2 regions of the Aquitalea aquatilis genome follow, and region 1 is predicted to be linked to the other one. Evidence: riboswitches for the same ligand, from Rfam matches in the RefSeq annotation. Region 1 holds a riboswitch; the other holds the start of a gene.

The links. Region 1 has a riboswitch for thiamine pyrophosphate ahead of FAZ30_RS19370 (thiamine ABC transporter substrate-binding protein). Riboswitches for the same ligand answer to the same signal wherever they lie in the genome.
Region 2: another riboswitch for thiamine pyrophosphate. It lies ahead of thiC (phosphomethylpyrimidine synthase ThiC); the one in region 1 lies ahead of FAZ30_RS19370 (thiamine ABC transporter substrate-binding protein).

What each region holds. Positions count from the first base shown of each region.
Region 1 is NZ_CP039731.1:4,160,248-4,176,262, forward strand. It holds gene alr (alanine racemase) at 1-1,068, opposite strand; gene FAZ30_RS19335 (D-amino acid dehydrogenase) at 1,073-2,383, opposite strand; gene FAZ30_RS19340 (Lrp/AsnC ligand binding domain-containing protein) at 2,520-3,008, shown strand; gene FAZ30_RS21040 (methyl-accepting chemotaxis protein) at 3,894-4,379, shown strand; gene FAZ30_RS19350 (YbaK/EbsC family protein) at 4,470-4,949, shown strand; gene FAZ30_RS19355 (ABC transporter ATP-binding protein) at 5,065-6,021, opposite strand; gene FAZ30_RS19360 (ABC transporter permease) at 6,023-7,570, opposite strand; gene FAZ30_RS19365 (GNAT family N-acetyltransferase) at 7,563-8,135, opposite strand; gene FAZ30_RS19370 (thiamine ABC transporter substrate-binding protein) at 8,135-9,148, opposite strand; TPP riboswitch at 9,205-9,296, opposite strand; gene FAZ30_RS19375 (hypothetical protein) at 9,478-9,813, shown strand; gene FAZ30_RS19380 (DUF1800 domain-containing protein) at 9,863-11,371, shown strand; gene FAZ30_RS19385 (DUF1501 domain-containing protein) at 11,394-12,581, shown strand; gene FAZ30_RS19390 (hypothetical protein) at 13,052-13,288, shown strand; gene FAZ30_RS19395 (hypothetical protein) at 13,351-13,626, opposite strand; gene FAZ30_RS19400 (hypothetical protein) at 13,905-14,222, opposite strand; gene FAZ30_RS19405 (hypothetical protein) at 14,528-14,944, opposite strand.
Region 2 is NZ_CP039731.1:1,133,030-1,149,044, reverse strand. It holds gene ung (uracil-DNA glycosylase) at 1-573, opposite strand, end outside; gene FAZ30_RS05225 (rhodanese-like domain-containing protein) at 709-1,038, opposite strand; gene FAZ30_RS05220 (protein-L-isoaspartate O-methyltransferase family protein) at 1,035-1,694, opposite strand; TPP riboswitch at 1,813-1,960, shown strand; gene thiC (phosphomethylpyrimidine synthase ThiC) at 2,036-3,946, shown strand; gene FAZ30_RS05210 (NCS1 family nucleobase:cation symporter-1) at 4,281-5,816, shown strand; gene FAZ30_RS05205 (GNAT family N-acetyltransferase) at 5,985-6,437, shown strand; gene FAZ30_RS05200 (EthD family reductase) at 6,497-6,811, shown strand; gene FAZ30_RS05195 (winged helix-turn-helix domain-containing protein) at 6,869-8,113, opposite strand; gene FAZ30_RS05190 (DUF2789 domain-containing protein) at 8,221-8,454, shown strand; gene FAZ30_RS05185 (peptidase U32 family protein) at 8,698-10,674, shown strand; gene FAZ30_RS05180 (YkgJ family cysteine cluster protein) at 10,682-11,098, shown strand; gene FAZ30_RS05175 (DMT family transporter) at 11,152-11,616, shown strand; gene FAZ30_RS05170 (glycine zipper family protein) at 11,693-12,151, opposite strand; gene FAZ30_RS05165 (hypothetical protein) at 12,168-12,590, opposite strand; gene FAZ30_RS05160 (Spy/CpxP family protein refolding chaperone) at 12,667-13,164, opposite strand; gene FAZ30_RS05155 (VF530 family protein) at 13,381-13,668, shown strand; gene gstA (glutathione transferase GstA) at 13,783-14,394, shown strand; gene FAZ30_RS05145 (nucleotide pyrophosphohydrolase) at 14,495-14,848, shown strand; gene FAZ30_RS05140 (NAD-dependent protein deacylase) at 14,942-15,676, shown strand; gene FAZ30_RS05135 (mechanosensitive ion channel family protein) at 15,769-16,015, shown strand, end outside.

The DNA of each region.
Region 1 (16,015 bases):
TCAGCAGTACTGGAAATGGGCACGCTTCACATTGCACAGCACTTCATAGGAGATGGTGCCGGCCTGGGCCGCCACTTCGTTGATATGTACGGTGTCGCCCCATAGCTCGACTTCGCTGCCGATGCCGGCTTGCGGCAGGTCGGTCAGGTCCACCGTCATCATGTCCATCGACACCCGGCCAATCACGCGCGAACGCAGGCCATCGATGGCCACCGGGCTGCCGGTAGACGCCAGGCGCGGGTAGCCATCGGCATAACCGCAGGCGATCAGCCCCACACGGGTAGGACGCTCGGCCACAAAACTGGCACCGTAGCCTACCGGCTCGCCAGCCGCCAGCTCACGCACACCAAATACCTGTGAGGTAAGCCGCATCACCGGCTTCAGCGCTGCGCCCTGCTCGAAACCGGCAGGCAGCGGCGAAGCGCCATACAGCATGATGCCGGCGCGATTCCATTGGCGATGGGCGCGCTCATGGCAGAGGATGCCGGCGGAGTTGGCAATGCTTTCCTCACCCGGCAGATAGCGGCAAACACTATCAAAGGCTTCCAGCTGGGCCTGGGTGGCAGACAGCTGCGGCTCGTCGGCACGGGCGAAGTGGCTCATCTTGACGATTTTGCCCACCTTGCCGCTGGCCATCAGCTTGCAGTGCGCGGCGGCGTAATCCTGCGGGAAGAATCCGGCGCGATGCATGCCGGAATCCATCTTCAGCCACACGGTGTAAGGCTTGGCCGGATTGGCCTGCAGCACCACGTCCAGCTGCTGCGGGCTTTGCACCACGCACCACAGGTCATGCGCTTCGACATCAGCCAGCTCGGCCGCTTCGAACACACCCTCCAGCAGCACGATGGGCAGGGTCACTCCACCTTCGCGCAGCTGGATGGCTTCTTCCAGACAGGCCACGGCAAAACCGTCGGCCACATCGGCCAGTGCCTGGGCACAGCGCAGCGCACCGTGGCCATAGGCATTGGCCTTGATCACGGCCAGGGTCGGACCACCGGCCAGTTGCCTGGCCAGCAGATAGTTATGACGCAGGTTTTCCAGACGGATGCTGGCAATCAGCGGGCGCATGCGCTCAGGCTCCGGCTACGGCGGTGCTGCTGTGCATTGGTACCACCAGCTTTTCGCCGCGTTTGGCATAACGTTGGATGGACAGGCCATCCACGCTGATGTCCGGCTGTACGCCGACGATCTGGTCGGCCAGCACCTTGCCGGAGCCTGCACTCATCGTCCAGCCCAGCGTACCGTGACCGGTATTGAGCGACAGGTTGGCAAAGCGGGTGCCGCCGATGATGGGCGTGCCATCCGGGGTCATCGGGCGTAGGCCGGTCCAGAAGGTGGCTGCGGGAATATCGCCACCATCCGGGTAGAGGTCGCCCACCACCATTTCCAGGGTTTCGCGACGGCGTGGATTGAGGTCCAGATTGTAGCCAGCCAGCTCGGCCATGCCGCCCACGCGGATGCGGTCGTTGAAGCGGGTAATGGCCACCTTGTAGGTCTCGTCCAGAATGGTGGATACCGGTGCCATGGCGGCATTGGTGATCGGCACGGTCAGCGAATAGCCCTTGACCGGGTACACCGGAATGTCGATGCCCAGGTTTTGCAGCAGATCGCGCGAGTAGCTGCCCAGCGCCACCACGTAGTGGTCGGCAGTCAGCATTTCGTCGCCGATGCGCACACCGCTAATGCGGCCGTTATGGGTTTCGATAGCGGAAATATTCACGCCAAAGCGGAATTTCACGCCCTTGGCCGCAGCAAGATCCGCCAGACGGCTGGTAAACAGATTGCAATCGCCGGTTTCGTCGTTCGGCAGTTGCAGGCCGCCGGTCAGCTTGTGCTTGACCTTGGCCAGCGCCGGCTCGACACGGGCACAGCCGTCCGGGTCCAGCACATTGAAGTCCACACCGCACTCTTTTAGCACGGCGATGTCCTTGGCCATGCCTTCCACCTGGGCTTGCGAACGGAACAGCTGCAGGGTACCGCCTTGGCGACCTTCGTAATCCAGGCCGGTTTCGGCACGCAGCTCCTTGATCATGTCGCGGCTGTATTCAGCCAGGCGCATCATGCGGCTTTTGTTGAGGGCATAGGATTGTTCGTTGCAGTTGGCCAGCATCTTGGCAATCCACTGCAACTGGTAAACGCTGCCATCCGGCTGGATGGCAAGAGGGGCGTGACGCTGGAACATCCACTTGACCGCCTTGGCCGGGATGCCAGGCGCAGCCCAGGGGGCGGAATAGCCAGGGGAAATCTGGCCGGCATTGCCAAAGCTGGTTTCCAGCGCAACACCTTCCTGGCGCTCCAGCACCGTGACTTCAACGCCGGCCTTGGCCAGATACCATGCAGTAGACACACCTACTACGCCGCCACCCAGTACGATTACCTTCATTTCCTCTTTCTCCGTGCTACGCATCATGTGCTTAGTGATTTTGTGTAGTATATTTATTTCAATGCAGTTTTTTTCACCAAAATAAAACAATTTGCTAATTAATAACTCTTTCAAATTAAAGATTGGCAGTGAAATAATGAAAGTAAAACACACCCACGAGCGCGAGCTGGACAAGATCGATCTTAAGATATTGAAATGGCTGCAAAAAAACGGCCGCATTGCCATGACCGAGCTGGCGGAAAAGGTGGGCCTGTCCACCACGCCCTGTACGGAAAGAGTGCGCCGGCTGGAACGCGACGGGGTGATCGAGGGCTATTACGCCCGCCTCAATCCCCATGCCATGGGCGCATCGCTGCTGGTATTCGTGGAGATCAAGCTGTCGGCCAAGTCTGGCAATATCTTCGACGCCTTCCGCCGCGAAATCCAGAACATCCCGGAAATCCTCGAATGCCACCTGGTATCCGGCGAATACGACTACCTGATCAAGGCACGCATCCCCGACATGTCGATGTACCGCAAGCTGCTGGGGGAAATCCTGCTGCAACTGCCCAATGCCAATGAATCGCGCAGCTATGTGGTGATGGAAGAAGTGAAGGAAACCCATATGCTGGCGCTGCCGGAATGACGCCCTCCCCATCTTGCCAAGCGGCAAGGCGGCGCTGTCAACCTGTACCGGCAGAGAGGCCACAACGATTCAACCTTGATTTTCAATTAAGCAGTGCCTTATACCTGATTAATTTAGTACGCTTTTATCGCAGCACTTTAATTAAAGCTGTTTACATCTAAATCAGCCAGCTGCTTGAGCTGCCCATGGCCAGCACTGTGTGGCAGGCATGATCGCTCAGCGGCAAGTCACTGACAGGAGTGCATCATGTTCGGATTTGGCACCACCAAGCAGGACCAGCAGGAGAGCAAGCAACAGCTACACCAGTTCACGGCAATGCTGGACTATGTCGACAATCTGATCATGCTGGCAGACACCACGCCGGATAACACTATCTTCTACATGAACCGCACCGCGCGCGATGTGCTGGCCAGTCACCGCAGCATGATGAACAAGAAATTCCGCGCTGGCGTGGATGTCAACAATGCCTTCAAGCACAGCATCCACCAGTTTCATCGCGACCCCGACCGCATCCGCCAAATCCTGCAAGACATTGCCGCACGTCGTATTACTCACCATGAAGCACTGATTCCGGTAGGCAGCGTCACCTTCAAGACCAAGGTCTTTCCCATCTGGGATGATCAGGACAGCAGCAAGCTGCTCTGTTTCATGGCCAGTTTTCAGGACATTTCATCCGAGATAGAAGCCCAGAACTTGCGTGATGCCAATGACCAGCGGCGCACTTTTCTGGAAGAACGTGTAGGAGAACTATCAGGCAATATGCAGGCCATGAGTGCCACCATTGAAATGGTGGCCGTGCGCACGGCCTCGGCCTCAGACTCATCGGAAGAAATGCTGAGAAGATCGCAGGATGGCAAGAGCATGATCCAGAACAACGCTACCGCCATGAAATCGGTGAGCGAACTGGTAAGCCACACCGCTGACAATCTGACATCGCTGGGCAAACAATCGGAAACCATTGGCCAGATTGTCAGCGTGATCAAGGATATTGCCGATCAGACCAATCTGCTGGCGCTAAACGCCGCCATCGAAGCGGCACGCGCCGGCGAAATGGGCCGTGGCTTTGCCGTGGTGGCCGATGAAGTACGCAAACTGGCCGAGCGCACTACCAAGGCCACCCAGGAAATCGGCAGCATGATTCGCGACATCCAGCAGGAGGTCAACACCAGCATCCACTCGATGGACAGCGGCCGCCTGCAGGTAAAATCCACCGAACAGGACTTCAGCAATGCCGAAAACGCCATCGTGGCCATTGTCGATGAGATCCACCAGATGAGGAATTTCGTGGTCGAAATCGCCAATGCAGCAGAAGAGCAGGCTGCCACCGCGCAGGACATCAGCGACAAGCTGAGTGAAATCGCCAGGCACTGAAGCCCGTCCGGCTGGCTGCGCGTCTTGCCAGCCTGCCGGTCAGCGTTTAGTGTGGAGTGCCGTCAATACCATGCTATTTAGCCTTTGATCATGAGCCTGCAATCCGTTCGCGATTTCTTCGCCGCCCGCAATCTGGATATCCCCATCATCGAACTGGAAGTCAGCACCGCCACCGTGGCGCTGGCCGCCGAAGCCCACGGCGTGGAGCCGGGGCGCATCGCCAAGACCCTGTCCTTCCGCCTGAACAGCGGCGAGGTCATCATTCTGGTCACCCGTGGCGATGCCCGCATCGACAACCGCAAATTCAAGGAAGCCTTTGGCAAGGGCAAGATGCTGGCACTGGAAGAGGTCGTCGCGCTGACCGGCCACCCGGTGGGCGGGGTCTGCCCCTTTGGTTTGGCGCAGCCGCTGCCGGTATATCTGGATCGTTCTTTGCAGGATTTCGACGAAGTACTTCCCGCCGCCGGTGCCATTCACAGCGCGGTGCGCATCAGCCCGGCACTGATGGCCGACATCACCGCTGGCAGCTGGGTAGATGTATGCCAGCCGGTCGCCGAGCTGGCCAGTTAGAGCCGCTAACAAAAACCCTGCTGCTGCGTTGCGCCTCCTTGCCGTACTCTTTGTACTGTCTGCGTCGGCGCGCCTTGCCCCAGGGACGCTACGCTATTTTGTTCGCCGCTCTTAATCAGCAGGCTGCGGAATAAGGCAGCATGGCGGCACGGTCGATACCGACATGCAACAGGCTGCCGATATTCAGCCCGGCCGCATACTGCTGCACTTCGCGCGCAGACAGGGTCAGCGTCAGCTCGCCATCCGCACTGGCCACCGTCACCCGCACGCCGTCCGCCAGCTGGATGATGCGCCGCACCGCCGTCGCCGGCTGCTCCGGCCCCAGCCGCAAGGCCTGCTCTGGCACCACGCCCTCCGCCAGCACGTTTTCGTAACCGATAAAGCGCGCCAGCCAGGGCGTGGCCGGTGCCGCCAGCAGTTGAGCCGGGGTGGCGCACTGGACAATGCGCCCCTCCCGCAGCACCGCTACCCGGTCGGCCAGGGCGAATGCTTCTTCCCTATCGTGGGTGACCAACAGCGCCGGAATGGCCGCCTGCTGTAACTGCTGGCGGAATTCCTGCTGCAACTGCCGGCGTAAATCCGCATCCAGACTGGAAAACGGCTCATCCAGCAGCAACAGCCGTGGCCGGGTGACCAAGGCCCGCGCCAGCGCCACCCGCTGCTGTTCGCCGCCGGAGAGCGTCCACACCTTGCGCGCCTCCATGCCGGCCAGCCCCAGTTGCTGCAGGCAGGCCAGCGCCTGCTGCCGGGCCACCGCTCGCGCTACCCCATGCTCGATCAGGCCGAAGCAGACATTGCCCAGCACATCCAGATGCGGAAACAGGGCAAAGTCCTGAAACATCAGCGCAAAACGCCTTGCCTCGGCCGCCACGCCGGCCAGGTCTTCACCAGCAAACGACAGGCGGCCGCCATCAGGCTGCTCCAGCCCGGCAATCATTTTCAGCAAACTGCTTTTGCCGCAGCCCGATGGCCCCAGCAAGGCCAGCACTTCGCCGGCCTCCAGGGTCAGGCTGAGCTGGTCGGCCACCAGCTTGTGGCCAAAACGCTTGCATACGCCATCCAGTTGCAACATGTCAGGACTCCTTGCGCAACTGCCGTTCGGCGGCAGACGGCCATTCGATCATCAGAAAAGCCAGCAGCGCCAGCAACATCAACAGACAGGCCAGCAGCATGGCGCTGGCGGCATTGTCGGCCCCTGGCCGGCCCAGCCGCTGGTAGATCAGCGTGGTCAGGGTCAGCCATTCCGGCCGCGACAAAAACAGCGTCACGGCAAATTCACCCAATGCGGTAGCCGCAGCAAAGGCCAAGCCACGGCGGAAGGCCGGCCGCAGCAAAGGCCATTCGATACGGGCAAACACCCGCAAGGGGCTGGCCCCCAGACTGCGTGCGGCCTGCGGCCAGTGACGTGGCAGGCTGTCCAGCGCACCAGCCAGGCTGCGCGCCACAAAGGGATAGGCCAGCAAGGCATAGCTGGCCAGCAGCAGGGGCAGACTGGCGCTCCACTGCGGGTAGAGCAGCAACAGGCCAAACGCCACGCACACTGGCGACACCACGAAAGGAAGAAAGGCCAGTGCCCGCAAGCACAAGCTACCGCGCGCCGCCAGGGCATGCAGCCAGCCCAGCACCGCAGCCAGCAGCACGGCCATGGCACTGAAACGGGCCGAGTTGCCCAGTGCCAGCAGCACTTCCTCGTCGTGCAGCAGGCTGAAACCGGAAGCAGCCAGCGCCTGCATGGCGCGCCACAGCACCGCCAGCAGAGGCAGGCCGGCAAACAGCAGCAACAAGGCCAGCGCCGCCGCCAGTTGCAGCCACTCCAGACCCTGCGGACGGCGCGGCAGCACCGGGTCCACCTTTAGCGGCGCAGCCAGACGGCGCTCCAGCCAGGCATACAGCATGGCCACCGCCCCGGTCACCAGCAGCATCAACAGCGCCAGTGCGCCGGCATCGGCCAGGTTCAGTTCGTAGGACACCAGCTGATAGATCTCTACCTCCACCGTGGCATAGCGCTGCCCACCCAGCAGCAGCGCCAATCCGAAGCCAGAGAAGCAATACAGGAATACCAGGCACAAGGCGGACAACAACCAGGGCCGCACCGCCGGCCATTCCACCCGCCAGAACACCCGCCATGGCGTGGCACCCAGCGTGCGGGCGGCAGCCAGCCGGCTGGCCGGTATCTGCGCCAGCCCTTCGCAGGCGGCGCGGATCACCAACGGCAGATTGAAAAACAGATTGCCATACAGCAATAGCCAGGGCGTGTCCTGCAGATTCACCCCCAGCAAGCCCTGCGGCCCGAACAGCGCCAGCACGCCCATGGCCGCCACCAGGGTGGGCATGACAAAGGGCAGCATCAGCAGGCGCAGGCTGAGGCTGCGGCCAGGAAAACGATAGCGCGCCAGACACCAGGCAATCGGCAGGCCGATCAGTAAGGCGGCCACACAGCTGGCAGCGGCCTGCAGCAAGGACCACAGCACGCGCCATTGCAGATAGCGGTCGGCAAACAGGTCGGCGGACACCGCGCCCTGCCCTTCCTGCAACAAACGCAGCAAGGGCAGGATGGACATCAGCAGCAAAAAGGCCAGCGGCAATAACGCCAGCCCTGCACGACGGCCGCGCTCAGACATGGCGCTGCCGGGTAAAAGGCCAGTCGGCAACCAGCACGTCTTCCGGACCGTCTTCCGGGTCGTCCACCCGTTCCAGCCATTGGAAACCCAGGCTGGCGGCCAGCGCCTGCGAGGGCAGATTATCCGGGCTGATGGACAGCACAAAGCGCTTCACCCCGGCGGTTTCCACCGCCCAGCCGGCGCAGGCCAGCAGCGCCTCGGTGGCATAACCCTGGCGCCGGAAAGCCGGCAGCACGGTATAGCCCAGCTCGACATCACCACGCCCCCGCAGATAGGCATGACCGGGACAGGTATGGAAATTGATATGGCCCACTAGTTGGCCATCCTCCCGCCGCAGCATGGCGCGCATCGACCACGGCGCATACTCCGGCTCGTTTTCCATTTGTTCCAGCCGCAGCGACATCACCGCCGCTTCTTCCAGCCAGCTGATGGGCAAGGGGGCACCCAGCCAGCGCGCCGCCTCGGCCAGCCGCGCTTCCATGCTGGCCTGCAGCATGGCAGGCGTCAGGTGACGCAGGATCAGCCGCGGGCTGAGGATGTCAGGAACCGTGCTCGCGGTGGGCATTACTGGCCGGACTTCAGCACGATGCGTGTCCACTTGCCGACCCAGCCGGCGCTCTTGGCCGCAATCTGTTGCTGGTCAGGCGTAGTGTGGGTTGCCGGCTTTTCGGCATGCTGGAATACCGGATCCAGCGCGATGCCAGGCTGCACCGGATACATCCACATCGTGGTGGGGATATCCTTCTGCACGGCGTCCGAGCGCAGGAAGGCAACAAATTTGCGCGCCAGCGCGGCTTGCTGGCCGCCCTTCACCAGCACAGCGCCTTCCACTTGCTGGAATACCGCGCCAGGCAGCAGCAGGTTGGCGGTGGGCGAGGTGCTGAGTTTTTCCTTGCTATAGAACACTTCTGCCGCCGGGCTGGTGGCATAGCTCACCACGATGGGACGCGCGCCGCCGTTGCGCGAGAAGTCGGTGTAATAGGCCTCGGTCCAGCCCTTGCTCACCTTGACGCCGTTGTCGCGCAATTTGGCCCAGAAAGCCATGGCCTTGGTCTCACCCATGGCGGAGATGGTCGACAGCAGGAAAGCCAGACCGGGGCTGGAAGTTGCCGGATTTTCCACCACCAGCAGGTCCTTGTAGGCCGGACGGGTCAGGTCGTCCAGGGTCTTGGGCAGCGGCAGCTGCTTCTTGGCAAACCAGGCCTTGTCGTAGTTCAGCGTGACATAGCCATAGTCGATGCTGGTGGCACCCGGCAGCAGCGGCTGGCCGGACTTGCGCTCTGCAGCTTCCGGCAACAACACACCAGCAGCAGCGGCCTTGCCCATCATGGTGTTGTCGATGCCGTACACCACGTCGGCAATGGGATTGGCGCGGGTCAGGATCAGCTTGTTGACCATCTCGCCGGCATCGCCGGCCTTGATGATGCTGAGTTTGACGCCATTCTGCTGCTCGAACTCCGCCAGCAAGGGCTTGGACACGGCAAACGAGCTATGGGTAAGCACGCGCAGTTCGGCGGCATGGCTCAGGCCGGCCAGCAGCAGCGCGCTGATGAGACTAGTGGTTTTGAACAACTGCATGACATTCTCCGTGCGACAAGGCGCAATCGCCGGAGCAAGCGGAACAACAGATGGTGGGGCCTTCTGCATCACGCTCCCTCCGCTGGCATTATCCAGTTCAGGTTCTAGGGTGTTTCTCAGCCCGCTAGGGGCACCCCTGGTGATTGGCGGCATCCTTACAGATACCTGCCGACATGCTTGCTTACAAGGCGTTACCGTTTATTCACGAAAATTAACAGCCCGCAGCAAACAGAAAACGAATTGTACACACTTTCCCCCCATGATGAATTCACAACAACAGCACGCTTGTTCAAACCGCAGCACTCGCCGATAACCCAAGGAACAAAATCATGAAACTGTCCGCTCACATCATGCTGATCAGCCTGTCCGCTCTCACCTTCGCCACCCTGTCGAGCACTGCCTCGGCCGCAACCGAATGGCAAAAGCAGCACCCGCGCCGCGCTGAAGTGAACCACCGTCTGGCCAATCAGGACAAGCGCATCCACCAGGAACGCAAGGAAGGTGAAATCAGCAAACAACAAGCCCGCGAACTGCACCAACAGGACCACGCCATCCGCCAGCAGGAACGTGCCGATGCCCGTAAAAATCATGGCCACATCAGCAAGCAGGAACAAAGAAACCTGAATCAGCAAGAAAACAAGGTCAGCAAGGAAATCGGCAAGTAAACTTCAGCCATATTCCAAGCAATTACCGGCCAGAAGCTAGCCGGCCACGGTGGCCGAGCACGCTCTGGCCGGCCTGCCTTATACCGAAGAGCGAGCCTTTTCCATGAAATCGCATGCGCAAACAGCCATCCGCCTGATCCTGCTCTGCCTGCTGCCGCTCACCGCCTGGGCCGGCATTGGCGAAGAAGGGGCACGTCACTTGCTGTCGCGCACCGGCTTTGGTGCCAATCCGGCACAAATCGCCCTGTATGCCCCACTGGGCCGCCAACAGGCAGTGGACCGGCTGCTGGATCATGCCGTGTACAGCGCCCTCAGCGCGCCGCCCGCCTGGGTCAATGAACCATTCGACCACCCCGGCAAACCCAATCTGACCGAAGACGAAAAGAAAGCCCTGCAAAAAGAGCGCAACGAACATGCGCAAGAGTTGCGTGGCTGGTGGCTGGAAGAAATGCGCAGCACGCCCAGCCCGCTGACGGAAAAGATGACCCTGTTCTGGCATAACCATTTTGTTTCCGGGCTGGATAAGGTGGGCGTGCCGCAACTGATGTATCAGCAGAATGTATTGCTGCGCCATCAGGCACTGGGCAACTTCGGCCAGTTGCTGCACGCCATCGCCCGCGATCCGGCGATGATGCGCTATCTGGACACGGTGAATAACCGCAAGGGCCAGCCAAACGAGAATTTTGCCCGCGAAGTGATGGAGCTGTTCACCCTGGGCGAAGGCCATTACAGCGAGCAGGACATCCGCGAAGCCGCGCGTGCCTTTACCGGCTGGTCGCTGGACAAGGACTTCCAGTTTGTCTACCGCCCCAATCAGCATGACAACGGCGACAAAACCATCTTCGGCCAGCAAGGCAATTTCGATGGCGACGACGTGCTGGACATGCTGCTGCGCAAACCGCAGACCGCGCGCTTTGTCACCATCAAGCTGTGGAAAACCCTGGTGTCGCCCACCCCGAACGAGGCCGACATCCAGCGCCTGTCCGCGCTGTTCTACCGCGACAATTACGAAATCCGTCCGCTGCTGCGCGCCATGCTGCTGACACCGGCCTTCTGGCAAAGCCAGGGCCAGTTGATCAAGTCCCCGCTGGAACTGACCGTGGGCACGCTGGTGACCTTCGACCTGACCCCGCCGGACTGGCGTGCGCTGGCCGGGCTCAACCGCCAGTTGGGCCAGGACGTGTTCAACCCGCCCAATGTCAAAGGCTGGCCCGGTGGCGAAGTATGGATCAACAGCGCCACCCTGCTGACGCGCAAGCAGTTTCTGGACCGCCTCAGTCATGATGCCGCGCCCATTCGCAACAACTTCGTCAAAGCCGATAGCCAGATGGACGAAGCCCGCGGGCGCGAGGCACGTATCCAGCGGATGATCCAGGCCGGCTTGCGCCCGATCAAGCTGCAACCAGACGAGTGGACCGCCATCTACCATATCCGTACTGCAGCCGATAGCGCCCGCCTGCTACTGGCCGTGCCACCGGCCCAGCCGCTGCCGGAAGGCATGAGCGGCGCACAAGCCATTGCGCCCTTGCTGCTGGACCCGGCTTACCAGGTTCATTGAAACCACTACCAGGGACTCTGCCATGTTTCAACGCCGCGAATTTCTCAAGGCCATGGGGGCCGGCCTGCTGGTTTCAGTACTGCCGAATCTCAGCTATGCACTGGCACCGGCCGCTTACCAGCGCCTGCTGGTGCTGATCGAGCTAAAAGGTGGCAATGACGGGCTCAATACGGTCATCCCCTACGCCAGCGATGACTACTATCGCCTGCGCCCCGCCATCGGTATTCCCCGGCCGCAAGTACTGCAACTAAATGAACAGATCGGCCTGCACCCGGCCATGAGCAGCCTGCTGCCCTTGTGGCAAAACCACCAGCTGGCGGTGCTGCAAGGCGTAGGCTATCCCGAGCCCAATCTGTCGCACTTTCGTTCCATCGAAATCTGGGAAACGGCCTCGGCCAGCAACCAGTATCTGGGCGAAGGCTGGCTGACCCGGCTGTTTCGCAGCCAGCCGGTACCGGCCGGCTTTGCTGCCGACGGCGTCGTGCTGTCCAGCCAGAACCTGGGGCCGCTGGATGGCGGAGCGCGCGCCGTGGTGCTGAGTAACCCGCAGGACTTCGCCCGTCAGGCCAAGCTGGCAGCAGACCAGCAGGCCGGCGCACACAGCGGCGCGCTGTCGCACATTCTCAAGGTGGAGGGCGATATCCGTACCGCAGCCAATGCCCTGCAACAACCCGCAATGAAACCAGCGGCCAATCCGGCCGATGCCCCCACCGCGCCGCCCAAGGCAGCAGGCGGCTTTGCCCAGGCCATCAACACTCTCGCTGACATCCTGCAAAACGGCACCCGCATCGCGGTGGCACGCATCACCCTCACCGGCTTTGACACCCACGGCAACCAGCAGCCCACCCAGGCCCGCTTGCTGGGCGAACTGGCCGACGGCTTGGCGCTGCTGCAAAACCGCTTGCAGGCACAGGGGCGCTGGGACGATACCCTGGTGCTGAGCTATGCCGAGTTTGGCCGCCGACCACGCGAAAACGGCAATCGCGGCACCGATCATGGCACCGCCAACAGTCATTTCATGCTGGGCGGCCGGGTCAAGGGCGGCCTGTACGGCCAGACACCGCTACTGGCGGGCGTGACGGATGGCAACCTGCCCTATGCCATCGACTTTCGCCAGCTGTACAGCACCGTGGTGCAAGACTGGTGGGGCAAGGACGCCCGCCAGCTATTCGGCGGCCATTTCGAGCGACTACCGCTGTTGCGGGCCTGAGCCAGCTCGCCCCGGACACCAATCAAGCCTGCCAAGGCGGACAGCACCCGCCGCCAGGCAGGGGGATGCCAGGATGTATCGGTATACGCGGTGGAAATCACCAGAGTTTGCATCCGCTCACGCGGATAATGATTTGAGTGCCGCTTCCGCGCGGCGGACGGGAAAGAGGGCTTGCCTGGCCAAGCCCTCCTTCACCTCCCAGGCCACCCCACAAGCATGGCCTGCGGCTGCCCGACAGGTCCCGCCCGGTGCGAGGCGCGCCTGAACTCGCGATTTGCTAACGTCAAATCGCTCAAACAGGGCAGGCGCTTAACACCTCGCCCCGGCCACCCGTCGGCATGCTTGACGGGGCCCAAGGGTGGCGTAGGTGAAGTGGGAAAAGTCGGGAGATGTGGGTGACTTCGTGTGCCAAAGTCGAATTACTGAAAATGGGATTTCTGCTTTCGACTTGATGTTAGGCAGATTCCAGCATGGGCAAGATTTTGATGGCATTATTCATCGTGGTGTACGCACTACTCATACTGCTCTATTTGCCCGATACCAAAAAGTGCAAAGTCGTACGCCCTGGCTACAGTTTGGAAAAAGACATTCGCCAGCAAGCCAAAGCAGGGAATCAGCTCGCCAAACTGATTACCCTGCTTCAGAGGCTGGTGGTGGCATACGTTACGATTAGTGTCGTCTTGATTTTTTTGACAAAGATGAGATAAGGGACTGGCTGCTTGAACACGGAGCATTAGCACACGCAGTTTTTCCTAATGTTGAAATGGCTTCATGTGACAAAAAACAGCACCAGCATGCCTATGGTCACAATGAAAGCATAGGGGAAATCAAGAAATAATGGCAGCGTGAGAAGCGTGATAAACCCGATAACTGGCAGTGAGACTATTCTCACAATTTTGTTAGCGGGTAGAAATTCAAGCATTCGGCTGAATCGCCAGCGTGACCTATCGTATTTCCAGTCGATATTATAAAGCCCAGGAATAAGTCGCTCGCCCAATAACATCAAGTAAGCGAAAGACAGAAACCCAAAAAGTAGTTGCAACATAACTGAATCCGTGGTTGGTTTTTTGATATGTCAATTACGAGTAATCATATTGATTTTCCTTCAAGGCGGCTAGGTGTTTGAACACTGACACCAGAACGGCTCGCAGCTTTCCCTTGTGAGTCTTTCATAACTGTGTACATCCGGCCGTAGACGGACATTGCCCTGTAGAAAGGGGCAACGCGAAAGCTATGGATGTGCAAAGGCTGCTGCACATGCAGCGCCTTGGAAGTGACCGGAAACGACCCAAAGTGACTGACTATCGATCACGCACATGAAACTTACTTATTAATATTATCGTCCACCCCAGACAAATATAACAATATTAAACCAATAACAATTGCAAAAATAATAAAAATAGCATAATTGGCCGTTGAGTCACGAGCTTTCTGACGCCGCACTTCATACTTTAAAATCGTACTATCATAAGACTCTACAGCAACACCGTCAGCCTCAATGGAAAATACCACTCTACCATTGACACCCCTCATACGAACCCAGCCCAATTTTACTTTGGAACCAATTTTGTCTGAAAAATTTTTCCACAGACTAATCGCGGTGTTCTTTGAAAAAACGCAAGCTACAGTCGGAGTAGCCACAAGCCACAGCGTCCTTGTAATCATAAAAATTATTATCAATCAATAAAATTCTAGAATTCCCTCCCGTGCACTTACCTGGCCTATATTGAACCGTGCCAATTGAGAACTTAATATCTAAGTGTAATACCTAGAATCAACAACTTAATTATCTTAGGTGTTGCCAATTGCAAAAAATTGACTCCAACCACAAAAAAATCAGCTCAAGCCTTACAAGCATTTATTTTTCCGAACAGATAATCTGAACTTCCTTTCCGGCCAACTGCAGTCTACCAGAGCACAACAGTCTAAATATGTCGATTGCATAATCAAAACCAAGTACCAGCCAAAGCACTACCAGAAACAACCAGGCCAATAGGTGAGAAAATAGCTGCAAAGATGGTAATGACCTGCACCCAGTATTGACGAGTGTATTTTTCTTTTTTTCTAAGAACAAATGCAGTGATGAATGCTAGTGAAGTCGGGAAAAATAAAAAAATCGGTAGTTGCACATTTTCTGCAAAAATAATTAGCACAGACTTAGGTCTGACAGGTGGAGTTTTTACCCAGAAAAATGCATAGCCAAGCATAAGGATCGCAGTTAATGCAATCACCAATGCAATCACAACTGCAATAAATTGCAGCGCCCTATTTGTGAAATTATTGCTTGCAAGGGTAATGCTTTTATTGACAAGAAAAGCATAGCCAAAAAATAGTAAAAAAACAAAACATAGCTCTTTCATCATCTTCCCAACCAAAATGAAATTCAAACTTCATTGATATTGCCGAAAATAAATTAGCAGTTAACAAGAATGAAAAATAAGAATTTTTGTGTTCAGATGGACAATACAGCGGAAACTTTTATTTATCCATCAGCATTAAGCAATCAATAAAAACTGCACGCACACCTAGTGAAAAATAGATAATTCCTGCTGCGACCAACCCAACTGCTGGGCTAAAAAATCGCAAAAACAGAAGCGAGAGGCCACTTATAAATTTGCAACTGCTTCCTTATGCATGAATTGCACCACGAATCAAAATATCGCTATCATCCACAATGCCGAACACACCAAAAATCAAATCAGACCAACCCAAAATGGTGCTTCCACAATACATACCTACCCTCGCTGGATTTCTGGATTTAATGAAAGAGTAATTTCGTTTGAGTTTAGTCAGTGGTGGTGGGTGACTGCTCTTGGCCGATACCAGTCATGCTAGCGCATTGACATGGAAAAATCCTGACCTGTATCAGTACCCCATCTACGCAGTTATTCGCTATCGCAAGCAGCGCATCAATACGCCACGGGCCCCGTCAAGCATGCCGACGGGTGACTGGTGCGAACTAAGTAAGCACCTGCCCTGTTTAAGCGATTTGACGCTAGCAAATCGCGAGTTCAGGCGCGCCTCGCGGCGGTCGGGACCTGTCGGGCAGCCGCAGGCCATGCTTGTGGGGTGGCATTTGGGGTTGGAAGGGGCCTTTGGCCAAACAAAGGCTCCTTCTCCGCCGCCGTGCGGACGCGGCAGGAAAATCATCATCCGCGTCAGCGGATACAGAACCTATGTTTGCTTTAAGCTCGCTATGCGCCAAGTCGCGCAGATTGCGCAGATGACAGGAATTGGCCAGACAGGGAATCGGCTCAGACCAGGACCTACCCTCTGCTCCACCGCGGCGTGGATAAAAAAAGGGCCTGGGCAATATTACCCAGGCCTGGCTTGATGCACGATTAAAGCCGCAGATTGCAACGGGACAGACTCACTCGCAAACCCGGCGCCACCGGGGATGCACTGTGCTATATGCAAACACCGTGCCAGCTTTT
Region 2 (16,015 bases), 1.3 Mb from region 1:
ACGGCTGGTGTCGATGCGCTCGGCCTTGGTCTGTGCCCAGTTGCCCCACAGCAGGAAGACGCAGCCGGGATTTTTCTGGTTGACGGCATCAATCAGCGCGTCGCTGACCTGTTGCCAGCCCAGCTTGCCATGACTGCCGGCCTTGTCCATTTCCACCGTCAGCACGCTGTTCAGCAGCAGCACGCCCTGTTCGGCCCAGTGCGAAAGATCGCCGCTGGCTGGCATGCCACCGCCCAGGTCAGCTACCAGTTCCTTGTAGATATTGCGCAGGCTGGGCGGGATACGCACGCCCGGAGGTACAGAGAAAGACAAGCCCATGGCTTCGCCCTGACCGTGATACGGGTCCTGGCCCAGGATCACCACCTTGATGTCGGCGGGTGCCATGGTGCGCAGGGCACTGAAGATGTCGGCGCGTGGCGGAAACAGGGTTTTGCCTTGGGCGGCTTGCTGGCCCAGCTGCTGATCGATCTGTACCAGACGGGCAAAGACGGCAGGTAATTTCAGTACATCCTCCCAGGCCGGATGCACCGGGGCCAGGGCAGGAGCAAGGTATTGGAGTTGACTAAGGCTCAAGACAGATACCGTATCGGGTTGGTTTTGCTGCATTTTTGGACGAAAGCAGCAGGGACAAGTTGCAAAACAAAAGCCATTCCGCGAGGGAATGGCCTTGTCAGGGTACGGCTTGGCGGCAGGGAGGGGCTGCTGATCTCAATAATGGGCCATGGCCGGATCTACATCACAGGCCCAGGCTTCCACACCACCACGCAGGCTCAGCACCTGTTCGAAACCGGCATTGGCCAGGTACAGGCCAACCTGATAGCTGCGTACACCATGATGGCAGACGGTGACGATGGTCCGGTCATCCGGCAGCTCGCTCATGCGCAGCGGAATCAGGTTCATCGGAATGTGCAGCGAACCGGCAATGCTGGCCAGCTGAACTTCCCAATCTTCCCTTACGTCCAGCAGCAGCGGCTGTTCCTTGCCGGTATCGGCCAGCCATGCCGCCAGATCGCTGGCAGTGATTTCCCTGAGCATCAGAAAACGAAGCGTTCCGGCTCGATGGCTTCTGCCTTGGCCAGACGGGAAATACAGGTTTCAAACAGATTGGTTTCGCTGAAGGATGATTCGCCCACGCGCTTGATCAGCTTGCAGCTCATCACCGGCAGGTCACCCACCACCACGATCATGCGGCCACCTACGGCCAGCTGGGATTTCAGGCTTTCCGGCACCACCGGCAGCGAACCACCCACCACGATGACATCGAACGGAGCTTGCTGCTGCAGGCCGTCCAGACCATTGCCTTCCACCAGGGTGACATTGCCGATACCGGCTTTTTTCAGGTTGGCAGCTGCGGTTTCGCGCGTGGCGGCATTAATCTCAACGCTATATACATGGCGGCCCAGCTTGGCCAGCAAGGCGGTCAGATAGCCAGCACCAGTACCGATTTCCAGTACCTTGTCTTGTGCCTCGACAGCGACGTCCTGCGCCAGACGGGCTTCCAGCTTGGGCTGCAGCATCTTGCCACCGTGCGGCAGCGGCAGTTCGGTGTCGACAAAGGCCAGCTGGCGCTTGTCGTCAGCAACGAAGTCTTCGCGTTTCACGTGAAACAGCAGGTCCAGAATTTTCGGGTCAAGTACGTCCCACGGACGAATCTGCTGCTCGACCATGTTGAAACGGGCATTTTCAAAATCCATCAGCTTACTCCGAAGGCTGGCTGCCAAAGCGGGTGTGCCGCATTGCGGAAAACCTGACTTCAATAGGCAGCGTGTCATGACGATAACTTGCGATTATCCCACATTTACCTTACCTTCACAGCATCGCTAGGGGTCCTGTGCGGCAAGCTGTGGTGTCCTTATCCAGACTGGATGGGGATGTTATCCGCTTCATGTTGCACGGGTGAGAAATACCCTTGGAACCTGACCCGGTTAATCCCGGCGTAGGGAAGCGCAATCTGCATGGTCCCACCCCCTTCCCTTGCAGCCCGGTTCGCCGGAATTCCGCTCCTTGCGCCGTTTCATCGCATGGAGGAAACCCGATGAACGCGCCCGCAAAACTGAATGAACAGATGGTGGTCGATACTGCCGCCATCCAGCCCCTGCCCAATTCCCGCAAGATCTATGTTGAAGGCAGCCGCCCGGATATTCGCGTGCCGATGCGTGAAATCAGCCAGAGCGCGACCCCCACCCAGTTTGGTGGTGAAGCCAACCCGCCCATCTATGTTTACGACACCAGCGGCATCTATTCCGACCCGGCAGCCAGCATCGATATCCAGAGCGGCCTGCCGGCTTTGCGCGCTGCCTGGATTGCCGAACGTGGCGATACCGAACAGCTTGCCGGCCTGTCCAGCGAATACGGCCGCGCCCGTGAAGCGGACAGCAAACTGGACGAGCTGCGTTTCAACCTGAAGCGCAAACCGCGCCGTGCGCGGCCGGGCCAGAATGTCAGCCAGATGCACTATGCGCGCCAGGGCATCATCACGCCGGAAATGGAATATGTCGCCATCCGCGAAAGCCTGAACCGCAAGGCCTATATCGGGAGCCTGCAGGCTGCCGGTGGCAAGAACACCAAGCTGCTGGAGCTGATGACCCGCCAGCATGCCGGTCACAGTTATGGTGCGGCGCTGCCGGAGGAAATCACCCCGGAATTCGTGCGCCAGGAAGTGGCCTGCGGCCGCGCCATCATTCCCAACAACATCAACCATCCGGAATCCGAGCCGATGATCATCGGCCGCAACTTCCTGGTGAAGATCAACGGCAATATCGGCAATAGTGCGGTAACGTCGTCGATTTCCGAAGAAGTGGACAAGATGACCTGGGGCATCCGCTGGGGTGCCGACACCATCATGGACCTGTCCACCGGCAAGAACATCCATGAAACCCGCGAGTGGATTTTGCGCAATTCGCCGGTACCCATCGGCACCGTGCCCATCTATCAGGCGCTGGAAAAGGTCAACGGCAAGGCCGAAGACCTGAGCTGGGAAATCTTCAAGGACACGCTGATCGAGCAGGCCGAGCAGGGCGTGGACTACTTCACCATCCACGCTGGTGTGCTGCTGCGCTATGTGCCGCTGACCGCCAACCGCATGACCGGCATCGTGTCGCGTGGTGGTTCCATCATGGCCAAGTGGTGTCTGGCCCACCATCAGGAAAACTTCCTCTACACCCATTTCGAGGACATCTGCGAAATCATGAAGGCTTACGACGTGGCCTTCAGCCTGGGTGATGGTCTGCGTCCGGGCAGCGTGTGGGATGCCAACGATGCCGCCCAGCTGGGCGAACTGAAAACCCTGGGCGAGCTGACGCAGATTGCCTGGCAGCACGATGTGCAGGTGATGATCGAAGGCCCCGGCCATGTGCCGATGCAGCTGATCAAGGAGAATATGGACAAGGAACTGGAGTGGTGCCACGAAGCGCCGTTCTACACCCTGGGCCCGCTCACCACCGACATCGCACCGGGCTACGACCACATCACCTCGGCCATCGGCGCTGCCCAGATCGGCTGGTATGGCACGGCCATGCTGTGCTACGTCACCCAGAAGGAACACCTGGGCCTGCCCAACAAGGACGACGTCAAGGAAGGCATCATCACCTACAAGCTGGCCGCCCATGCGGCCGATCTGGCCAAGGGTCACCCTGGTGCGCAGATCCGCGATAACGCGCTGTCCAAGGCGCGTTTCGAATTCCGCTGGGAAGACCAGTTCAATCTGGGTCTGGATCCGGACAAGGCGCGCAGCTTCCATGACGAAACCCTGCCCAAGGACAGCGCCAAGGTGGCGCACTTCTGTTCCATGTGCGGCCCGCATTTCTGCTCGATGAAGATCACCCAGGACGTACGCGAATTCGCCGCCAAGCAGGGCATCAGCGAGGAAGCGGCGCTGCAGAAGGGCATGGAAGTGAAGTCGGTGGAGTTTGTGAAGGGCGGAGCCAAGCTGTACGACAAGATCTGATCTAACTGAAGCTGAAGTCAAAACCGTCTGTCACTTTTGTGCAGGCGGTTTTTTTGGGTCTGCAACATTGTTTTGGATTATGCATGCAGATATTGATGATTGTGGAATTCAGTTATTTATTCCGGCAATAAGTTCAGGACATATTATTGCCATTTAATGCCATCATCCGCCTGCACCAGAACAGTTGTTGCGGAGAGATCAATGCTGTCTTGCAGTATAAAGCTGATTATCCTGATAGGAAGCGAGTGGGCAGTCATTGCAGGTCATGCGTAATTTATTTTCCGGTATCTCTTGTTGCAACGGTTTATTTACATCCGGACAGGGAGAAAATAGCATGCGGCAAACCGATTATATTGAAGATTCTGGCAATTTGCCGGCAGCAACACCTGCTGATCAGCCAGTTACCAATTATTTAGATGGCCAATCTGGGCTGAGTTCACGGCTTTATAATGCTGATTTAGCACCAACAAATAAAAATGGCAGGCAATGGAGTGCTTACAGTATTTTTGCACTATGGGCCAATGATGTGCATAACCTGGGGAATTATGCATTCGCAATTGGCCTGTTTTCATTGGGTCTGGGTGGCTGGCAGATATTATTGGCCTTTGGATTTGGAGCAGTATTCCTGTTCTTGCTGCTTAACCTGTCCGGGTATATGGGTGAAAAGACAGGTATTCCCTTTCCTGTGATGAGCCGTATTGCTTTTGGCACGCGTGGTGCGCAGATTCCTGCCTTATTGCGTGGGGCCGTTGCCATTGCATGGTTTGGTATTCAGACTTACCTGGCATCTCTTGTCTTACAATTGGCACTGATTGCCATTTACCCGGCACTTAAGTCTTTTCAGACAGATAACCTGCTTGGGCTGTCTTCATTGGGTTGGGCTACTTTCCTGCTACTGTGGGCCATACAGCTGGTAATTGTCAGCTATGGCATGGAAATGATTCGCAAGTATGAAGCCATTGCCGGGCCTGTGATCTTGATGACTTTTAGCGCGCTCGCAGGCTGGATTCTGGTGCGTGCCAAGTTTTCCATTGCCTGGGAAATGAGTCATGCACTGAGTGGCACTGACATGTGGATAAAAATTCTTGGTGCTGCGGCCCTGTGGGTAAGTGTTTACGGTACTTTCATTCTTAATTTCTGCGACTTCACTCGAGCTGCGCAATCCAGGAATTCCATTTTCTGGGGAAATTTCTGGGGTATTCCAATCAATATGTTGCTTTTTGGTGGAATTGTCGTGGTGCTTACTGGTGGGCAATACCATATTGATGGCCATATCATTGCGTCGCCGGCAGATATTGTCGCGATGATTCCGAATACCTTTTTGTTGGTGCTTGCCACGCTTTCGCTACTGATACTGACAGTCGGTGTGAATTTGATGGCCAATTTTGTGGCACCAACCTATGCATTGACAAACCTGATGCCGAAGTACATGAATTTTCGCAAAGCTGCCATTTTATCTGCTTTGATTGGGCTGCTTATCCTGCCATGGAATCTTTATAACTCACCCCTGGTCATTCCGATTTTTCTGGGGGGATTAGGAGCATTGCTGGGGCCACTATTCGGCATCATCATGATTGATTACTGGATAATCAGAAAGCAGAAAATCAATATACCTGCCTTGTATTCAGATGATGCACAGAGCGAATACCACTATATGGCAGGCAGTAATCCCAGGGCGATCATTGCGCTGATGATCTCTGGCGGGCTGGCTCTTGGGCTCACCTTCTTGCCCTTGTTTGCTGTGTTCAGAGACTTTTCCTGGTTCATGGCGGCCGGGCTTGGCGGCATGATCTATTTCTTGATTGCTGATCGTCGTGGTCCATTTATCGATGTGGACGGTGAGAAGATTTCTGTCCCGGCATGCCACTGAGGCTGGGGATGGTTGCGGCTTCTCTTGTGGATAAGTTTGCTGTTGCAATACTCCTGTGGGTAAAGCCTGGGACTTTGCTGATAGTGGTTCCATTGTGTTGACTGGCATTGGCTCTGCCCATGGGGCCATAAGCCGGGCAGCATGAGGGCTTATCCACAGGAGAACGCCATGAGCCACGCCGTATCCATCCGCCCGCTTGCCGCCACTGATTTTGCCGCCTGGCTGCCCTTGTGGCAGGGCTATCTGGATTTCTATCACAGCAGCCAGAGCGAGGCGGATACCGCCATCACCTGGCAGCGTTTTCTCGACCCGGCCGAGCCGATGCAGGCCTGGCTGGCCTGGCAGGGTGAGCAGGCGGTGGGGCTGGTACATACGGTGTTGCATCGCAGCAGCTGGACGCCGGGCAATTACTGTTATCTGCAGGATCTGTTCGTGCAACCGGAAATACGCGGTACCGGTGCCGGGCGGGCCTTGATCGAGCAGGTGTATGCCTATGCCAAGACAGCCGGCTGTAGCCGGGTGTACTGGCTCACCCATGAAAGCAACGCCCCGGCGCGCCAGCTGTACGACCGGCTGGCAGACAATCTGGGCTTTATCCAGTACCGCAAGCAGGTCGCTTGAAGCTGGAGTGCGGGCGGCGATGCGATTATGCTGATGCCCTCACCACCAAGGATATGGTCATGATCAACGTCAGCATTCTCTATCCGTATAGCGCTACTGCCCGTTTCGATTTCGACTACTACCTGCAACAGCACATGCCGCTGGCCAGCAAACTGCTGGCTCCGGCCTTGCTCGACATGCGGGTGGAGAAGGGCATCAGCGGCAGCCAGCCGGGCACCATGCCGCAGTTCACCGCGCAGTGCCAGCTGCAGTTTGAGTCGGTCGAGACATTTTTGGCGGCGTTCATGCCGATAGCGGAAGAGCTGCAGGGTGATATCGCCAATTACACCGATATCACGCCGCAGATCCAGTACAGCGAAGTGTTGCTGGGTTAAGCGCCGTCAACAAAACCCCTGCAGCTGCCTTGCGCCTCCTTGTTCAAAGTGGCCAAGCTATCTTGTCAGCTGGTTCTCAGCTGCCTGAAGGGCGGCCGCCAGTGCGGCGGGACCCTGCTGCAGCTGAATACGCGGCGTGCCATGCCAGGCGGCCAGTTTGCCCAACATGGCGGCCAGATCGCGGCACAGCTGCTGAGTGGGCTGAATGCCTGCTTCCAGATACAGCGCCTTGATTTCAAAAACACCCTGCTGGCGATGGGCTTTGGCGTCCATGCGCCCTACCAGCCGGCCACGGCTGAGCAGCGGCAGCACGAAATAGCCGAACTGGCGCTTGGCGGCCGGGGTGTAGCATTCGATGCGGTAATCAAAGCCGAACAGTTCGCTGGCACGCTTGCGGTCCCATACCACCGGGTCGAAGGGCGACAGGGCGGTGCTGTGGCCGGATTTGAGCTTGTCTTCGGCAGCCAGCACCAATTCTGCCTGCAGGCTGTGATGGACAAACACATCATGCTGCCAGCCCTCGATCCGGGCCGGAATCAGCTCGCCGGCATCGGCCAGCTGGTGTAGCAAAGCATCGTACTTGCCCCGGCGCAGCCGGTAGTAATCGGCCACCCAGCCGGCCTTGACCACGCCCAGCGCACGGCAGCTGTGGCGCACCATATCGCGCTGCGCTGCTTCCAGGCTGGGCAGATCGCGTGCGTCGTCCCAATCCGGCCTGACTCTTTCGGCCACATCGTAGACGCGTTGAAAGCTGCGCCGCTCCTTCACCATCAGCTGGCCCAGGGTGAACAGCACTTCCAGATGGCGCTTTTCCGGCTTCCAGTCCCACCAGCCGTCACCCTTGCCGGCGCTGCGCTTGAAATCCGCCGAGCGTACCGGGCCGTGTTGCCTGACATGTTCCAGTATTGTGTTGACCGCATCCTGGTGTTGTTCCAGCCAGCGTTGCGGGTATTTCCAGCCCATCTGGGCCGGGTCCAGCATGCGATGGCGCAGCAGGCGGTAGTCTTCCTGCGGCACGAAGCAGGCTTCGTGTGCCCAGTATTCGAACAGCTGGCCACTGGCGAGCGCAGCATCCAGCCAGGCCGGGTCGTAATGGCCCAGCCGGCTGTACAACACCAGATAGGGGCTGCGCGCCACCACGCTGATGGTGTCGATCTGCAACAGCGCCATGCGGCGAATGGCGGTCATCACGTCGGCCGGGCCCGCCTTGCGCCGTGGCGGAGCCAGTAGTCCCTGAGCGGCCAGATGCAGCAGGCGGGCTTGTTGCAGGCTGAGATGCTGGGTCATGGTGTGGGCAGACATGAGACAGGACAGATGACTATAGCAAAGCCACTGCGCTTGTCGATTGCGCTGTGTTCCGTTCCGCGCCATCCTGCAGTACTGCATCAGGAGCAAGAGGAAAAATAACGATGGATACTGGCAAGCATCAGCTGGAGCAGCTGTTTGCCCAGCTTGGTCTGGACAATGATGTCACGGCAATAAAAGTGTTTCTGGCACGTCACTGGCTGGAGCCGGAACAGGCGCTGGCCGATGCGCCGTTCTGGAGTGTCTCTCAGGCAGACTTTCTGCGTCAGGCGCTGGCCTGTGACGCGGAATGGGCCGAGGCGGTGGATGAACTGGCGGTGTTGCTGAGCCAGAAATAGTCTCAGGCAGGCATGCGTAAACACGGGCAGTGCTTTGGGCAACTGCCCGTGTTTTTTGTCATGCGCGGCGTGCGCAGGGGCGGTCCACTGAGGTCAGGGAAAACGGATGGCTGACAGCGTAGCCCGATGGCGCGGGGTTTTATGTGGCGGCTATCTATAAGCCACTGATTACGTTATAATTCCGCCCCTTCCCGTCGTACTGCCCACCAGCGGGAAAGCCCTTTTTTCAAGTCAGGAATCGTCATGAGTCTGTTGTCGCACCAGATCGAGCTGTTATCGCCCGCCAAAACCGCCGAGATCGGCCGTGAAGCCATCCTGCATGGTGCGGATGCGGTGTATATCGGCGGCCCCAGCTTTGGTGCGCGGCACAATGCCAGCAACAGCCTCGAAGACATCGCCAGCCTGACCCAGTTTGCCCACCGCTACCATGCGCGCATCTTTGCCACGCTCAATACCATCCTGCATGACGCCGAGCTGGAAGCCGCACGCAAGCTGATCTGGCAGCTGTACGACGCCGGCGTGGATGCGCTGATCGTGCAGGACATGGGTATTTTGCAGATGGATTTGCCGCCCATCGAACTCCATGCCTCCACCCAGTGTGATATCCGCGATGCCGACAAGGCGCGCTTTCTGGCCGATGCCGGCCTGTCGCAACTGGTGCTGGCACGCGAGCTGACCATTCCCGAGATCAAGCGCATTGCCGCCCGCGTGGGCGATGCGGCCACCATCGAATATTTCATTCATGGTGCCTTGTGCGTGGCCTTCTCTGGCCAGTGCTTCATCAGCCATGCCGATACCGGCCGCAGCGCCAACCGTGGCGATTGCTCACAGGCCTGTCGTCTGCCCTATACCCTGACCGACAAGGACGGTGGCGTGGTGGCCTTCGACAAGCATTTGCTGTCGATGAAGGACAATAACCAGAGCAATAACCTGGAAGCGCTGCTGGACGCCGGCGTGCGTTCGCTCAAGATCGAGGGGCGCTACAAGGATGTGAGCTATGTGAAAAACATCACCGCTCACTATCGCCTGCTGCTGGACGAAATCATCGAGCGTCGTCCGGAACTGGCAGCGGCCTCCAGCGGCAGCTGCGAAATATTCTTTGCACCGGACCCGGACAAGACCTTCCACCGTGGCAGCACCGATTACTTTGCCACCGGTCGCAAGATCGACATTGGCGCTTTCGATTCGCCCAAGTTTGTTGGTGTGGGGCTGGGCGTGGTGCACAAGGTAGGGCCGGACTGGCTGGAGATTGCCACCCCGGAAACCATGAGCAATGGCGACGGCATCAACTTCATGAAAAAGCGTGAAGTCGTCGGCATGCAGCTCAACACCGTCAAGCAGATCGGCCATGTGCCCGGCGGCCATCTGCTGTGGCGCTGCCAGCCTAACGATCCGGTTTTGCTGCAAGGCCTGAAACCTGGCACCGACCTGTGTCGTAACCGCGACCACGCTTGGGAGCTGGCGCTGCTGAAAAAGTCGGCCGAACGCAAGATTGGTGTATGGCTGACGCTGAGCGAACAGGCTGATGGCCTGCAACTGACGGTGAGCGATGAGGATGGTTGTAGCGCCACCACGGTCGCTCAACTGGCGCTGGAGCCGGCCAAGGATGCCGCCAAGGCCGAGGCGGGCCTGCGTGACAGCCTGGCCAAGCTGGGCAATACCATGTTTGTCGCCCACGACGTGAGCTTGCAGCTGAGCCAGCCGTGGTTTGTGCCGGCATCCGCCATCAACGCTCTGCGCCGCGAGGCCATCGAACAGCTGGAACAGGCCCGGCTGGCCGGTTGGCTAAGGCCGCAGCGCAAGGCTGCCGTGGAGCCGCCAGTGGCATATCCGGAAAAGACGCTGAGCTATCTGGCCAATGTCTACAACCAGCTGGCCTGGCAGTTCTATCGCAAGCACGGGGTGGAGGTGATCGAGGCCGCTTATGAAGCGCATCAGGAAGAGGGTGAAGTCAGCCTGATGATTACCAAGCACTGCCTGCGCTTTTCCTACAACCTGTGTCCCAAGCAGGCCAAGGGCGTGAAGGGGGTGATGGGCCAGGTGCGCGCCGAACCGATGACGCTCAAGTCCGGCAACGAAACCTACACCCTCAAGTTTGAATGCCGCCCCTGTGAAATGCATGTGATGGGCAAGATGAAAAAGCACATCCTGAAAGCACCGGCGCCCAGCGAGATTCCCTACACCGCGCCGATGACTTTCTTCAAGCAACGTCCGCAATAAGGCAGCAATGATGGCGGATATCGAACGACTGGAAACCTGGATCAAATACAAGAACGGCCTGTGCAGCGACTGCATGGGCAGCTGCTGTTCCATGCCGGTGGAAGTACGCCTGCCCGATCTGGTGCGCATGGGGGTGGTGGACGAGTTCGAGCTGGAAGAGCCGATCAAGAACATCGCCAAGCGGCTGGAAAAGCAGCGGGTGATCCAGCATTTCAATTTCAAGCACGGCATCTTTACCCTGATGCGCCGCGCCAATGGTGATTGCCACTACCTCGATCAGCAAACCCGGCTGTGTACCATCTATGAGCAGCGCCCTAACACCTGCCGCAACCACCCCAAGATCGGCCCCAAGCCTGGTTTTTGCGCCTACACCCGCAACCCCAAGGCCGCCCGCCCGGTGGTGGCGGTCAAGCTGACTGGCTGAAGCCGGCAGCGGTTGCAAGTGCCACCGCTGACAATGCCTAGCGAAAGACAAAGATGAATTCAGTTCTTGCCCTGATGGCCTTTGCCATCGGCGTGGTGGTGCCGCTGCAGGCAGCGATCAATAATCAGCTCAAGCTGCTGCTGGATGGCAGTACCGTGTTGGCGGCAATGATTTCCTTTGCCGTGGGAACCCTCAGCCTGATCCTGCTGGCGGTGTGCAGCGGGCAGAAGTTCAGCGGCCTTAGCCAACTGGCGCGTGGCGAGTGGTGGATGTTTCTGGGTGGTTTGTTGGGTGCGTTTTTTGTGTTCGGTACCACCTTGCTGGCACCGCGACTGGGAGTGGCAACCATGCTGTCGCTGATCATCGCCGGCCAGGTGTGCACGTCGCTGTTATTCGACCGTTTCGGCTGGCTGTCCATGCCGCTGCGCGAGGTCAATCTGCCACGACTGGCGGGGGCGGCATTGGTGGTGGTGGGTGTGCTGCTGGTGAATTTTGGCGACAAGTGGTTTGGCCGCTGATGCGCTGAGCCCGGTCGTCACATACATTAAGAGGGGCTGGTCTTTCAGACCAGCCCCTTTGTCATTTGCCAGCGGATTACGGCAGGCGCGGTGGCGGATAGTAAGGCGCGCTGTAGCGCTGCTGGTCAGGTAACTGATTACCCTTGGCATACATGCATTGCTCATAGGCAATATTGTAGCGGTACTGGGCATCGCGCCCGCTGTAGCCCGCCTCGCCGCTGCCGGTAGCCGTACCGGCAATCAGTCCCACGCCAGCCCCGACGCCGGCTCCATGATGGCCGCCCATCAAGGCACCTGCTGCGGCGCCAACCACCGTACCCAGTGCCATATTGCCAGCCATGGCATTGCTGGAGGCATCAGCACTGCTGCCGCCACTGTTGGCTTCAGCATACTGGCGACATTGCTGTTCTTCCTGGGCAAATACCTCGAACGGTTTGCCCGCTGCCGGCATCACCGCCACGGTGGGGCCGAGTGGTACGGTGCTGCATGCGCTCAGGCCGATGGCAGCCAGTGGTAACCACAACAGTTTGTTCATGATGGTGCGTCCTGGCTTATCGGGGTGGCTGTGCCGGCACGGTTTTCCAGCCACCGGGACATTCACTGACATAGGGGTAGTACTGCTTGGCCGCCTTGCAGTAGTACCAGACCTGGGCCGGAGCCGGGCTGGCCACTTCGGCTGGCGGTGGCGGCGTTGCCGGCACCTCAGGTATGGCTGGCGTGTTGACCACCACGGGGGGAAGGTAGGGGTCGGGATAGGGGTAGACCGGAGCGCTATACCAGTACCAGGCACCACCGGAGATCCACCACCAGCCCAGCCGGCCACGGTAGTAGCCATGGTTCCAGTAACCATCGTGCCAGTGTGCAAAATGCGGTGGCCCATAGTAAACGCCACGGTGTGCCTGAGCGGCAGGGGCAGCCGCCAGCATCGTGCCGGCGAGCGCAGCAAGGCCGGCGAAGCGTGTCAGAGAGTTCATGGTGCTTTCCTACTCTCACCGCACGGCCACCGGCATGGCCGGTGGTGCTGCGGGGTGATGGCTGCAGATGTCAGGCTCAGTTTTTCGGCAGCGGGGCGGAAGCCTGGCGCGGGTGGGGCATGCGGTGTTGCATGCCGGCGTGCATGCGCTGGCCTTCCTGATCAAACTGCTTTTGCTGCTCCGGTGTCAGTTGCTGGTACAGCGCCTTGGTCGCGGCAACGTGTTTCTGCATCATGTCCAGATGCTGCTGCATCATTTTCAGATGGCCATCCAGCTGTTCCGGCAGCTTGGCGTCCGGTTTTACCGGAGCCTGGGCCTGGGGTGGCAGCGGCTTGATGGCGGCAATATAGGTTTTCCAGGCCGACTCTTGCGCCGGCTGGATCTTCAGCTTGTCATGCAGCATTTGCAGGTGCTTTTCCATCATGGCTTCGCGCTTGGCCGGGTCCATCTGCCACATGTGTTGCTTCATGTCATCGCCGCCCATGGCACAATCACCCTTGCCCATGGCGTGAACGGTGGTGGCAGCCGCGCTACCCAGCAGGCCGACAATCAACAGCGATTTGATCAGTTTCATGGTGCTTTTCCTTGTGCAGGTGAAAGTGGATGAATGCAGTATCTGCTGCAGATGTCAGCCAAGTATTGCGGGAGGGCAGGCAAATGTTAGCAATGATGAATGCCTTGCCCGGTGTTGCGCGTAATCAGACGGCTGGTTGTTTGTCCGGGCTGGGGCTACACTGCCTCGTTTTTCCCTGCGGCGGTGTTCCCGGCGCTTATCAACAGGATGATTCGCATGAGCGACACACCGCCCAATGACCCGCTGCACGGCATGACGCTGGAAAAGATCCTGCTGGCGCTGGTAGAGCGTTTTGGCTGGCCCGAGCTGGGCCGGCGCATTGCCATCCGCTGTTTCAACCAGGACCCCAGCATCAAGTCCAGCCTGGTATTCCTGCGCCGCACGCCCTGGGCACGCGCCCAGGTCGAGGCCCTGTTCATTGAAATGACAACCCGCCCATCCAGCCCATCCACGGTGGCGGGCAAGGACGGCCGCCCCCGGTTGTTTTCGCCGAAACAGGGCTGAAGCGGCCTTGCCGGCTTGAAATTGTCAGGGTGTCGCCCCAGCTAATCAGGATGAATCCGGCGCTGCTCTGGTGCCGGGGTACTGCAGTCGCTGTTTTTCCGCACAGGAGATGTGATGAAACTCTACTACTCGCCGGGAGCCTGCTCCCTGTCGCCGCATATCGTGCTGCATGCAGCAGGGCTGCCGTTCAGCGTGGAAAAGGTCAATCTGCGTGTGCAACCGCATGTGACTGCCAGCGGCGTGGAGTTCCGCAGTATCAACCCCAAAAACTATGTACCGGCCCTGCAATTGGAAGATGGCACGGTGCTGAGCGAAGGCGTGGCCATCGTGCAGTACCTGGCCGACCTGGTGCCGGAGCGCAAGCTGGCCCCTGCCAATGGCACACTGGCACGCTACCGTTTGCAAGAGTGGCTCAACTACATTGCCACCGAGGTACACAAGAGCTTTTCCCCGCTGTTTTATCCTGGCAGTGACGAGGTGAAAAACGCCGCCTGGGACAAGCTCACCGCGCGCTTTGCCATCGTGGAAGCACAGCTGGCCAGCTCTCGCTATTTGCTGGGCGAGGATTTCAGCGTGGCCGATGCCTACCTGTTTACCTGCCTGAACTGGGCGAACATGGTGCACCGTTCGCTGGATGATTTCCCGGCCATTTCCGCCTTCATGGCGCGGGTGCAGGCGCTGCCGGCAGTGCAGGCGGCGCTACAGGACGAAGGTCTGTTGCGCTGAGACATCTGATCTTGTCCATAGCCTGACGCCCGCTTGCGGGCGTTTTGTTTTGCATGTGTCCTGCGGTTTCACGTGAAACCGCACACCGGAGGAAACGGCGATGAGCGATAGGCGCTTGATTGAAACCACCGCACTGGAAGCCGCTTTGCAGCAGTTTGCCGATGCACGCGACTGGCAGCGCTTTCATACGCCACGCAACCTGATGCTGGCCTTGACCGGCGAGGTGGGCGAGCTGGCGGAAATCTTCCAATGGTTGAGCGATGAAGAAGTCGCCCGGCTGGCAGACGACCCGGCACGCTTTACCCATCTGCAGGAAGAAGTGGCCGACGTGCTGCTGTATCTGGTGCGGCTGGCTAGCGTGCTGAAGCTGGATATCAATGCCGCTGTCTGCGACAAATTGCAGAAAAATGCCGTCAAATATCCGGCACCCGTCAACGGTGCGCCATCGGCTTGATGTTGGGCAAGCTTGCTGCACTGGATTTTTGCCAGTGGCAGCGGCACGCGACTAAGCTTGGCAACAATAAAAAGCAGGTGCAGGAGACAGCAGATGCAGCAGGATATTATGCGGCTGGCCGCCGCCATCAGGCAGGCTGGTCATATCGTGGTATTGAGTGGTGCGGGCATGAGCACCGAGTCGGGCATTCCGGATTTTCGCTCGGCCAAGGGGCTGTGGCAGCAGGGCATGCAGCTGGAAGAGCTGGTGTCCATCGATTATTTCCGTGCCGACCCTGAAGCGTTCTGGCATAGCTTCAAGCAGCTGTTCCACACCAAGTTGCTGGGTAATTACCAGCCCAATGCCGGCCATCGTTTTTTGGCCGGGCTGGAGGCTGCGGGCACGCAGGTCACGGTGCTGACGCAGAATATCGACGGCCTGCATGGCGTGGCCGGCAGCCGCCAGGTACTGGAACTGCATGGCACGCTGCGCAGCGCCAGTTGTCCTGCCTGCGGCCGGCAACAGGGGCTGGACTATATCAATCACCATGTGCTGCCGCTGTGTACCCACTGCATGGATGTGCTGAAGCCGGACGTGGTGTTGTACGGCGAGCCGGTTCCCTTGATCGAACAGGCCTTCCAGCAGGCGCTGGCGGCGGACTTGCTGCTGGTGCTGGGCTCTTCGCTGGAGGTCTCGCCGGTCAACCTGATTCCACTGGAAGCGGCGCGCGCTGGCGTGCCGACGGCGCTGATCAATTACACGCCCACCCGTATGGACGCGGTATTCGATATCCGCATCGAGGCCGGTATTGGCGATACCTGCCAGCAGCTGCAGGGCTTGCTGGGCTGAGCCTGCTGCTGGCAGGACCGTGCTGGCTGGATTTTTTGCCAAGGACATTCTATTTTTCAATGGTTTCTACCAACTGAATAAATAGGATTACCATGACTGACATCAATTGGACGCACTGGGCGGATCTGGCAATCCAGGCCGGTATCAATATCGTTTCCGCCATTGTGCTGTGGGTGGTGGGGCGCTGGTTCATCGCCCTGGCCGGGCGGCTGATGGAAGAGCAGCTGGTGGCCAGAAAGCTCGATCCCACGTTGCGCCGCTATGCACATTCCTTCCTGTCCGTCAGCCTGACCGTGGTGCTGGTCATTGCCATGCTGGGTTTCTTTGGTGTGCAAACCG